2 regions of the Heliomarina sp. genome follow, and region 2 is predicted to be linked to the other one. Evidence: riboswitches for the same ligand, from Rfam matches in the RefSeq annotation. Region 2 holds a riboswitch; the other holds the start of a gene.

Region 1 (4,682 bases), on a different contig from region 2:
AGGATCATCTCAGGCCCGATCCGGTCTCGTATCCGCGCCGGATCGCCATCGCTTTGCCCGATGTGCAGCCCGTCGACGCCAAGCGCGCAGGCGAGCTCGACCCGATCATTCAAGATCAGCTTTGTGCCGCTGCCCGAGAGAATTTCCGCCAGTTCCCGGGCCAGCTCGGCAAAGGCCGCATCGGCGGCCTCCTTGTCGCGCAGCTGCACGGCCCATGCGCCACCCCGCATAGCGGCTCGCGCCTGATCGGGAACCGAAATCGCCGCCTCCGCATCAGTCACGACGTAAACCGGCCCGATCATGCGGCGGTGATCCTTGCGCCCTTGGTGGCCTCCTCCGGGCTCAGCCCGTACAGCGCGTCCAGAAAGGCGACCTGAAAACTGCCCGGTCCCTTGGCGGTCCGCCCGGCAATCTCTCCGGCCAGCCCATAGCAGGCCAGCGCCGCCGCCGTCGCCTCGAGCACGGGCTGATCAACGCAAAAGGCCGCGATCACCCCGTTCAGCGAACAGCCCATGACGGTAATCCGGCCCATCATTTCATGCCCGTTTTCAACGCGATAGCCGCGCGTTCCGTCCGTTACGTAATCGACGGGGCCAGACACGGCGACAACGCCGCCAGTGCGCTTCGCCAACTGCCGCGCAGCTTCTTCGGCATCAGACACCGCATCCCCGGCATCGACGCCGCGCGCGGCACTCTCAAGGCCCGCGAGCGTCAGGATCTCAGAGGCATTGCCGCGGATCACGGTCGGTTTCAGACCGATCAGCCGGTTCGACAGATCCCGGCGAAACGTGGTTGCCGCGACGCCGACCGGGTCCATCACCCAGGGGCGACCATTGTCGGCCATTACGGTGCCGGCCTCCTCCATCGCTGCGCCCCATTCCGGGTCGGCGGTGCCGATGTTAACGGTCAGCGCCTGCGCCAGCCCGGCGAATTCGGCCACCTCGACGCGGGCATGAACCATCGCGGTCGACGCCCCGACGGCAAGCAGCACATTCGCCATGACATTCATGGCAACGAAATTGGTGATGTTATGGACCAGCGGCGCGGTCTCGCGCATCTGGGCAAGGTAAGCTCCGGTATCGTGCATCGTCTCTCCTCGCCGGGGAGGAGATCAAAACCGCAACATCGAACCGAGAAACCGGCGGGCTGAGGTTTTGCAACTTCCTCCGCCGGCATGATCCGGTTCAGGTTCAAAGGGTGCTTCTCAGCCCGCAGATGCGGACGCCCCTGTCGCAGCCCTATGCATCGGGCAGAGACCCCTTCTTGTCAACCGGCGATCACGGCACCTGTTTCATCGTGCGCCGCCTTTACGCGATCTGAACTTGGCAGGCATTGTCTTTTCCCTGGCCGCTCGAACATCCCTTGTGACTAACGCTTGTCGTGCCGTTTCGACCAGTGAATCCGGGTGAGGGAGTGCACAGGGGGTGTACAGATGTCATACGCTTTGTGCACGGGTGGTGCCACCTAAGGTTGTTAACCAATATGCTGAAATTGCTCAGTTTTTGAACGGTGTGGGCCGGTTATGGGTAAGAAGACATTGAAAACTCGGGAAAACCAGAAAAAGCCATATTCCTTTCCCAAAATCGATGTAGTTGCAGCGTTAACACGCATCATCGCAAGCCCGTGAGGACGGCAAGAAAAGGTAAATTTACCTTTCTCTGTTACCTCTCCGCGGCTTCACCCCGATCACCGTCATATCGGATGATCGCTGCCAGAACGGCGAAAAGCGAACGAAACTAGGGCCACGAGCGTCAGGCGTCGCGGCACATAAACCATGACGGCTAAGTAACGATGAGCAGCGATCCGGAAGACGATACACCCCAGTTCAAGCAGGGCACTGCCGGCAATGACACGATCACCGGCGGCAATGCTGGCGACTCTCTGCACGGAGAGGCGGGCGACGACACCATTCACGGCAACGGCGGGGCCGACGCCGTGTATGGGGGGGCCGGAAAAGATACGGTCTATGGCGGCGACGGCGGCGATGCGATCTATGGCCAATCCGGTGATGATACCCTTCACGGCGAAGGCGGCAATGATGCCATCTACGGAGGATCGGGCCGCGATACCATGTACGGCGGTGATGGTGATGATGCCCTCTATGGGGAGGACGGGGATGACACCATCTATGGTGGTTCGGGAAACGACACCATCTATGCAGGCAACGGCTATGACAAGATCTACGGCGGCGCGGGCAACGACACGATCTATGGAGGCGGCGATAACGATACGCTCGACGGGGGGGACGGTGCGGACACGATCGTAATCTCTTTTGGCGAAACCACCAATTTCAACACGACCGTCAAGGGCGGCTCTGGCGGTGACGACAACGATACGCTTGATATCTCCAACCTGATCGAGGACGGTTGGAACGTCACAGGCTGGGTGAAAAATCCGGAAAGCAACGGGATGGATGGCTATAACGGCCAGATCACCCTGCAGCGCGGCGACCAATGGGCCAATATAAACTACGAGGATATCGAGAATTTCCAGACCGAGGTTGTCTGTTTCACGCCCGGCAGCCTGATTTCAACCATGCGGGGCCCGCGTCCGGTGGAAACCCTTGTGCCCGGCGATCTTGTTTACACCCGTGATAACGGCCCGCAACCGCTGCGCTGGATCGGCCAGCGACAGCTCAACGCAGCCGAGCTTCGGACCGCGCCCTCCTTCGCGCCGGTGATGATCCGCAAGGATGCTTTTGGCCCGGGCTGTCCCGAGCGCGACATGATGGTCAGCCCCAATCACCGTATGCTGGTCGAATCAGGCGAGGCACAGCTGATGTTCGGCGAGGATGAGGTGCTGGTGCCTTCCAAGCACCTTGTCGGTGCACCGGGTGTATCTCGCCGGAGTCCGGGGGCGGTGACCTATATTCACCTGATGTTCGACAACCACGAAATTATCCGCTCCGACGGGGTGTGGAGCGAAAGTTTCCAACCCGCCAGCCGCACCATGGGGGCGATGGGCCGCGATCAGCAGAACGAGATCGAAGCGTTGTTCCCCGAGCTTGCAACCGCCTCTGGTCTCGACGGCTACCGTGCCGCACGGCTTTCGCTCAAGCGGCACGAGGCGGTACTGCTCCGCGCCTGCGCCTAACGGTCCGGGTTCTCGCGGCGCCACGCGGCCCAGTCCTCGGGCGTATCAAGATCGCGCCTCGCATGCTGACCCGGCAGGGGTACAAGGGCGATTGAATCCGCGTTCTGCGCAACGACTTCACGTCCGCCGCTGTCCCCCGTCAGGCGGGTCAGCTCGGGGAACAGCGGGGCAGCGAAGATGATGGGATGACCCTGTTTTCCCTCTTCGGTCATGCCGCGAATGATACTGGATTCCTGATTGGAAACAGCGGCCTGTATGACGTCGTTAAGGTCGCTCTCGGTCAATTCCGGCAGGTCCGCAAGCAGGACCATCGCTCTTTCTGTTCCTTCGGGCAATGCCGCGAATCCCGCGCGTATCGAAGCGTTCATACCTTCTTCAGGATTTGGAACCACAATCAGCGATACGTCCATTCCCTCCAGTTCGCCGTACCGGGCATGGGGCGGCGGTGGCAGGGTGACCAGAACAGGCCCCATCGTCACCCGCCGCGCCATCTCGGCCTGTCGTCGCAAAAGGCTCATACCATCGACGGGCTCAAGCAGCTTGTCGCGCCCGCGCATCCGCGCAGCGGCCCCGGCAGCAAGAAGGATGATCGGCAGATCAGGTTTCATGGCTCGGGTGTAAGCGCCCCGTATAAGACGGTCCAGTCCCTCAGCCGCGCATCCTTGCCCCGTCCGCGTCGAAAAGCGGGGTGGTGATCAGTTTCGCGGGGCACATCTGCCCTAGGATCTCGATTTCCACCGCCAGCCCTTCGGCAATCCTTTCCGTCGGCAGGAACCCGAGCGCGATCGATTTGCCCGCGAAATGCGAATACCCGCCCGAGGTGCAGAACCCCTGAACCGACCCATCCAGCCAGATCGGTTCATAGCCCTGCACATCGGCATCCTCGGCCTCGACCTCAAAAGCCACAAGCTGACGGGCCGCACCATTGTCACGTTCTTCCTCTGCAGGTTTTCTACCAATAAAATCAGTATCTTTTTTGAAGGAGATGAAGCGATCCAACCCGGTTTCGGCGGCCGTATAATCCGGGGAAAACTCGCTGAGCCACGACCCAAAGAACTTGTCGAGCCGCAGCGACATCATCGCCCGCATCCCAAAAGGCACCATGCCGTGTTTCTGACCCTCGGCCCAAAGCGTCTTCCAAAGCTGCCGCTGCGCCATCGGATCGCAATAGATCTCATAGCCAAGGTCGCCGGTATAGCTCACGCGCTGCACCAGACAGTCGGTCATGCCAATGGTCATCGGGCGCACATCGAGGAACTTGAAATCAGAGATGTCGGCACGAGTGCAGGCCGCCAGTACATCGCGCGCTTTCGGTCCGGCGATCTGAAATCCGTTCCGTTTATCGGAGATATTCTCGATGGTTACGCCATCAACCTCATGCTGTTTGAACCAGCGGAAATGATAAGCCTGCGATCCATAGGACGCGGTCAGCTGGAACCGGTCCTCGGCGAGGCAAGAGACGGTGAAATCGCCGATCAGCCGCCCCTTGGGCGACAGCATCGGGGTCAGGCTGATCCGTCCCGGCTGCGGAATACGGCCCGCCATGATTCGGTTGAGCCAGTCCCGCGCGCCCGCGCCGGTGACGAGGT
Region 2 (4,682 bases):
CAGCCATTCCGTCCGAACACGGCAAGCAAGCCCAGAACCCCGACGATCACAGGCAGGATAAACGGTGCGCCCAGCAGCGTGATCAGAATTGAACGTCCGGCGAACCGCCGCCGCGCGAGCGCCCGCGCCACCGGCACGGCCAGCGCCACGCTGATCACCGCCGAAAGCACTGCTTGCCAGACGGTGAACCGGATCGCCGCCCAGTCGGCGCGCACCAGCCCCGCCCCGGCCTCGGCCCGCAGGAAGACGGCCAGCAACGGGCCAAGGATCAGCACGGCGACCAATGCCGCCGCGCCCAGCCCGGGCCTGCCGCTGACCGGAGAGATTACTGGCTGAGCGCGGTCAGCCATTCATTCAGCGCCTCGTCCCTTGCGGCCTGCACCTCTGCCGGGGGCAGCAGCAGGGATTTGCGCGGCTCGACCAAACCTTCGAACCCTTCGGGCAAACCGTCGCCCGGTATCACCGACGGGTACATCCAGTTGGTCGTCGGGATCACCGACTGGAACGCATCCGTCACCATGAATTGCAGGAACTGTTCGGCCAGTTCAGGCTGATCGCTGGCCGCCAGCTTTGCGGCTACCTCGACCTGCATGTAATGGCCTTCGTCAAAGGCGGCGGCTTCCTTGGTGTCGTCGTCTTCGGCAATGATGTGATAGGCAGGCGAAGTGGTATAGCTCAGCACCATGTCGGCCTCGCCGTCCAGAAACAGCCCATAGGCCTCGGACCAGCCCTTGGTCACGGTCACGACATTATCCGCCAGATCGGCCCAGACCTGCGCGGCGTCGTCACCATAGGCCGCCTTGACCCACATCAGCAGGCCCAGCCCTGGCGTCGAGGAACGCGGATCCTGGATCAGGATCTTCATGTCGCTCTTCGCAAGCTCAAGGAAATCCTGCGGCGGGGTCACGCCCTTGTTGTGAATAAAGGCGAAATAGCCCCAGTCATAGGGCACGAATGTATCGCTTTCCCATGCGACGGGCAGGTCGTATTCGACATCGACCTCGCTTGGCGCGAAGAGGCCCGAATCCTCGGCCGAGGCCATCAGGTTCGTATCCAGCCCCAGCACGACATCCGCGTCGCTGCGCGCTCCTTCAAGCTTGAGCCGCGCCAGCAGCGAAGCACCATCGCCCGCGCTGACGAATTTCAGATCACAGCCGCATTCGGCCTCGAACGCTTTTTCGATCTGCGGGCCAGGACCCCATTCCGAGACGAAACTGTCATAGGTGTAAACGGTCAGTTCCGGCGTCTGGGCGGCAACACCCGTGGCACAGAATACGCCCGCTGCAAATGTAAGATACTTCATGGCATCCTCCCTATTGCGGCGACAGGGCAAGGGGTGGCGCGATGTCCATACCTTCCCTCCGCCAGTGCTAACTGGTTCAGGTTCAACGGGTCTGCTTACGCATCTCAGCCACTTGGCCCCCCGAGGTAGGCCGCACCCTATGCCCTGCGGCCATGAGGCACAAGGGGAGCGCGACCGGCGAAACGCTGCACGCGTGATGCACAGGGGGTGTACAGGTGGTGTACGGGGATCACCGCCGTTGTCTGTGTGCTTATCCGTCAAGCAGCGGCGCGAATTCCTCGACCACGCGCGCGTAGACCTCGCGTTTGAACGGCACGATATTGGGCACCAGATCGGCCACCGGCAGCCAGCGCCATTCCGAGAACTCGGGATGTTCGGTGGCAATATCGATCTGCGCATCTTCGCCGGTGAACCGCATCAGGAACCATTTCTGCTCCTGTCCCCGATACCGGCCCTTCCAGATGTTCGGCACCAGATCATGCGGCAGGTCATAGGGCAGCCACAGCTCGCTTTCGCCGATGATCTCGACAAGGTCCGAGGTCACCCCAGTCTCTTCCCAGAGCTCGCGCAGCGCCGCATCGCGGGCCTCTTCGCCCTTGTCGACCCCGCCCTGCGGCATTTGCCAGGCGTCCTGATCGCGGTCCCGGCGCTGGCCGACGAAAACCTCGCCTAGCCCGTTGACCAGCATCACCCCGACACAGGGCCGATAGGGCAGTTTGGCAATCTCTTCCGGGGTCATAGTCGGCCTCTTCCGCTGCGGTCTGATCTGACGCGTTACTCTGCGCCCCAGACCTGCCGCAAGCCCTGTCCCATTGCAAGCTTCAGCGGCTTACCGCCACGGCCCGTTACCATTGCCACGGCCCCGGCGTTGTCCGGACGAAGGAATGGAGGACCGCGATGCCACCGATTCAGGCACGCTTTCATGACCATAACCTTGTGCTGCCATTGCCTTCAGCGCCGCCACGCGGTTCTCAGTCGCGGGGTGAGTCGAAAACAACTTGTCCCGTCCGCCGCCATGCAGCGGGTTGATGATGAACATATGCGCCGTGGCGGGGTTGTTCTCGGCGGCGACATTGTCGATGCGCGAGGCTCCCTGCTGGATACGCTCCAGCGCCGAGGCCAGCCAGAGCGGCTGACCGCAGATCTGCGCCCCCGCCTTATCGGCGGCATATTCCCGGGTGCGGCTGATCGCCATCTGCACCAAAGCCGCCGCCAGCGGCGCGAGGAACATCATCAAGAGCGTGCCGACAATCCCCATCCGTTCTCGGCTGCCGCCGAAGAACAGCGCGAAATTCGCGAGCATGGAAATCGCACCGGCAAAGGTGGCCGTCACGGTCATGATCGCCGTGTCATGGTTGCGAATATGGGCCAGCTCATGCGCGATGACGCCGGCCAGTTCCTCACGCGACAGGCTCTGCATCAGCCCCGAGGTCACCGCCACGGCGGCATTCTGCGGATTGCGTCCGGTGGCAAAGGCATTCGGCTGCGGCGTATCGATCAGGTAGACGGCGGGCATCGGCAGCCCTGCATTCTCAGCCAGCCGCGCCACAAGATCGTTAAGACCAAGCCTGTCGCCCGAAGCGACGGGCTTGGCGTTATGCATCCGCAAGACCATCTTGTCGGAATTCCACCAGGTAAAGACATTCATGAGAGCCGCCACGACCAGCGCGATCAGCGCGCCGCCGGTGCCGCCCAGCAAATAGCCCAGCCCCATGAAAAGCGCCGTAAGCGCCGCCATCAGCATGGCCGTCTTGACATATCCCATCTTTCGATCTCCAGACTTCGCCCCCGCAAGGGACAGGAAAAATATAGGAACGGCCCGTGTCAGCACAATATCGGCAGGCATGTCCCTGCCGTTAATGGGCGCCGTTTTCCTAGAATACCGCAAAGTTACTCTTTTGTTCCCCGCCTATTCGCGGCAGCCTGACTGGAACGACGCCAGATATTCCAGCCACGGGGCCGCACTTGGACATTCTTTTGGGGGTCAACTGGACCTCTTTCATGATTGCGATGTTCGTCATCGAACTCACGCCGGGGCCGAACATGGGCTGGCTTGCCGCGCTCTCGGCGCAAACCGGCAGACGGGCGGGCATGATCGCCGTGCTTGGCATCACCATCGGGTTGTCTGTTCAGGTCGTCGCCGCCGCCACGGGGCTCAGCGCCATAGCGGCCGCGTCGGACTGGCTCTATCACCTGCTGCGATGGGCCGGGGTGGGCTATATGGTCTACCTCGCCTGGTGCGCCTGGGCTGAAAGCGCCGAAGGCGTGCCGCCGATCCGCGACGAAAACGCCTTTCGCCGGGGCCTGATCTCCAACCTGCTGAACCCCAAGGCGCTGGTGTTTTACATGGTAGTGATCGGACAGTTCACCTCGCCGCAGGCTGGGCCGATCTGGCTGCAAACGCTGCTGCTGGGCGGGTTACACGTACTGACCGCGCTGATCGTGCATTCGGCCATCGTCCTGCTTGGCGCGATGATCGGCACGCGGCTTGCGTCATGGCAAAGCTCGGTGCCGGTGCGGCTGGCCTTCGCCCTGTCATTGCTCGCCATCGCCATCTGGATCGCGATTTCCACCGGTACGATACCAAACGACATCGTCGATGACGCAGCGTAGCAGGTGACAAACCCGGCCGAGACGGCAATCTTCGCAACGGACATGCAGACAGGGAGCACGCAATGGCCACCTATCCGAACCTACTGAAACCGCTCGACCTTGGGTTCACGACGCTCAAGAACCGGGTGCTGATGGGCTCCATGCATACGGGGCTTGAGGAAACCGGCGACTGGAACCGCGTGGCCGAGTTCTATGCCGAGCGCGCCCGTGGCGACGTGGCACTGATGGTGACCGGCGGCATTGGCCCAAATCCCGAAGGCTCGGTGGCGCCCGGCGCCGCGATGATGGTCAGCGAGACGGATATTGAAAACCACAACATCGTCACCGACCGCGTGCATGAGGCCGGCGGCAAGATCGCGATGCAGATCCTCCACGCCGGGCGCTATGCCTTTGGCCCCAAATGCGTCGCCCCCAGCGCTGTGAAATCCCCGATCTCGCCCTTTCCCCCGAACGAGCTGGACGAGGAGGGGATCGAAACGCAGATCGCCGATATTGTCGAGGCCGCCCGCAAGGCCAAACTGGCCGGGTACGACGGGGTCGAGATCATGGGCAGCGAGGGCTATTTCATCAACCAGTTCCTCGTCACCCACACCAACAAGCGCACCGACCGCTGGGGCGGGTCTTACGAAAACCGGATGCGCCTGCCAGTTGAGGTCGTGCGCCGCACCCGCGAGGCGACAGGCACCGATTTCATCATCATCTACCGGCTTTCCATGATCGACCTCGTCCCCGACGGATCGACATTCGACGAAGTGGTTCAGCTGGC

What was found. A riboswitch is a leader RNA that binds a small molecule or an ion and turns the genes downstream of it on or off. The one in region 2 is predicted to bind thiamine pyrophosphate.
Region 1: it holds a riboswitch for thiamine pyrophosphate, as region 2 does, so the genes downstream of both, thiM (hydroxyethylthiazole kinase) here and thiB (thiamine ABC transporter substrate binding subunit) in region 2, are expected to answer to the same signal.

The regions. Positions count from the first base shown of each region.
Region 1 is NZ_JBRBUI010000055.1:125,345-130,026, forward strand. Features, by position in the region: gene thiE (thiamine phosphate synthase) at 1-302, opposite strand, end outside; gene thiM (hydroxyethylthiazole kinase) at 299-1,087, opposite strand; TPP riboswitch at 1,145-1,239, opposite strand; gene ACU0FH_RS23500 (Hint domain-containing protein) at 1,792-3,093, shown strand; gene ACU0FH_RS23505 (nucleotidyltransferase family protein) at 3,090-3,701, opposite strand; gene ACU0FH_RS23510 (GcvT family protein) at 3,742-4,682, opposite strand, start outside.
Region 2 is NZ_JBRBUI010000053.1:241,340-246,021, forward strand. Features, by position in the region: gene ACU0FH_RS17795 (thiamine/thiamine pyrophosphate ABC transporter permease ThiP) at 1-350, opposite strand, end outside; gene thiB (thiamine ABC transporter substrate binding subunit) at 326-1,303, opposite strand; TPP riboswitch at 1,340-1,436, opposite strand; gene ACU0FH_RS17805 (RNA pyrophosphohydrolase) at 1,554-2,042, opposite strand; gene htpX (zinc metalloprotease HtpX) at 2,133-3,068, opposite strand; gene ACU0FH_RS17815 (LysE family translocator) at 3,269-3,916, shown strand; gene ACU0FH_RS17820 (FAD-dependent oxidoreductase) at 3,979-4,682, shown strand, end outside.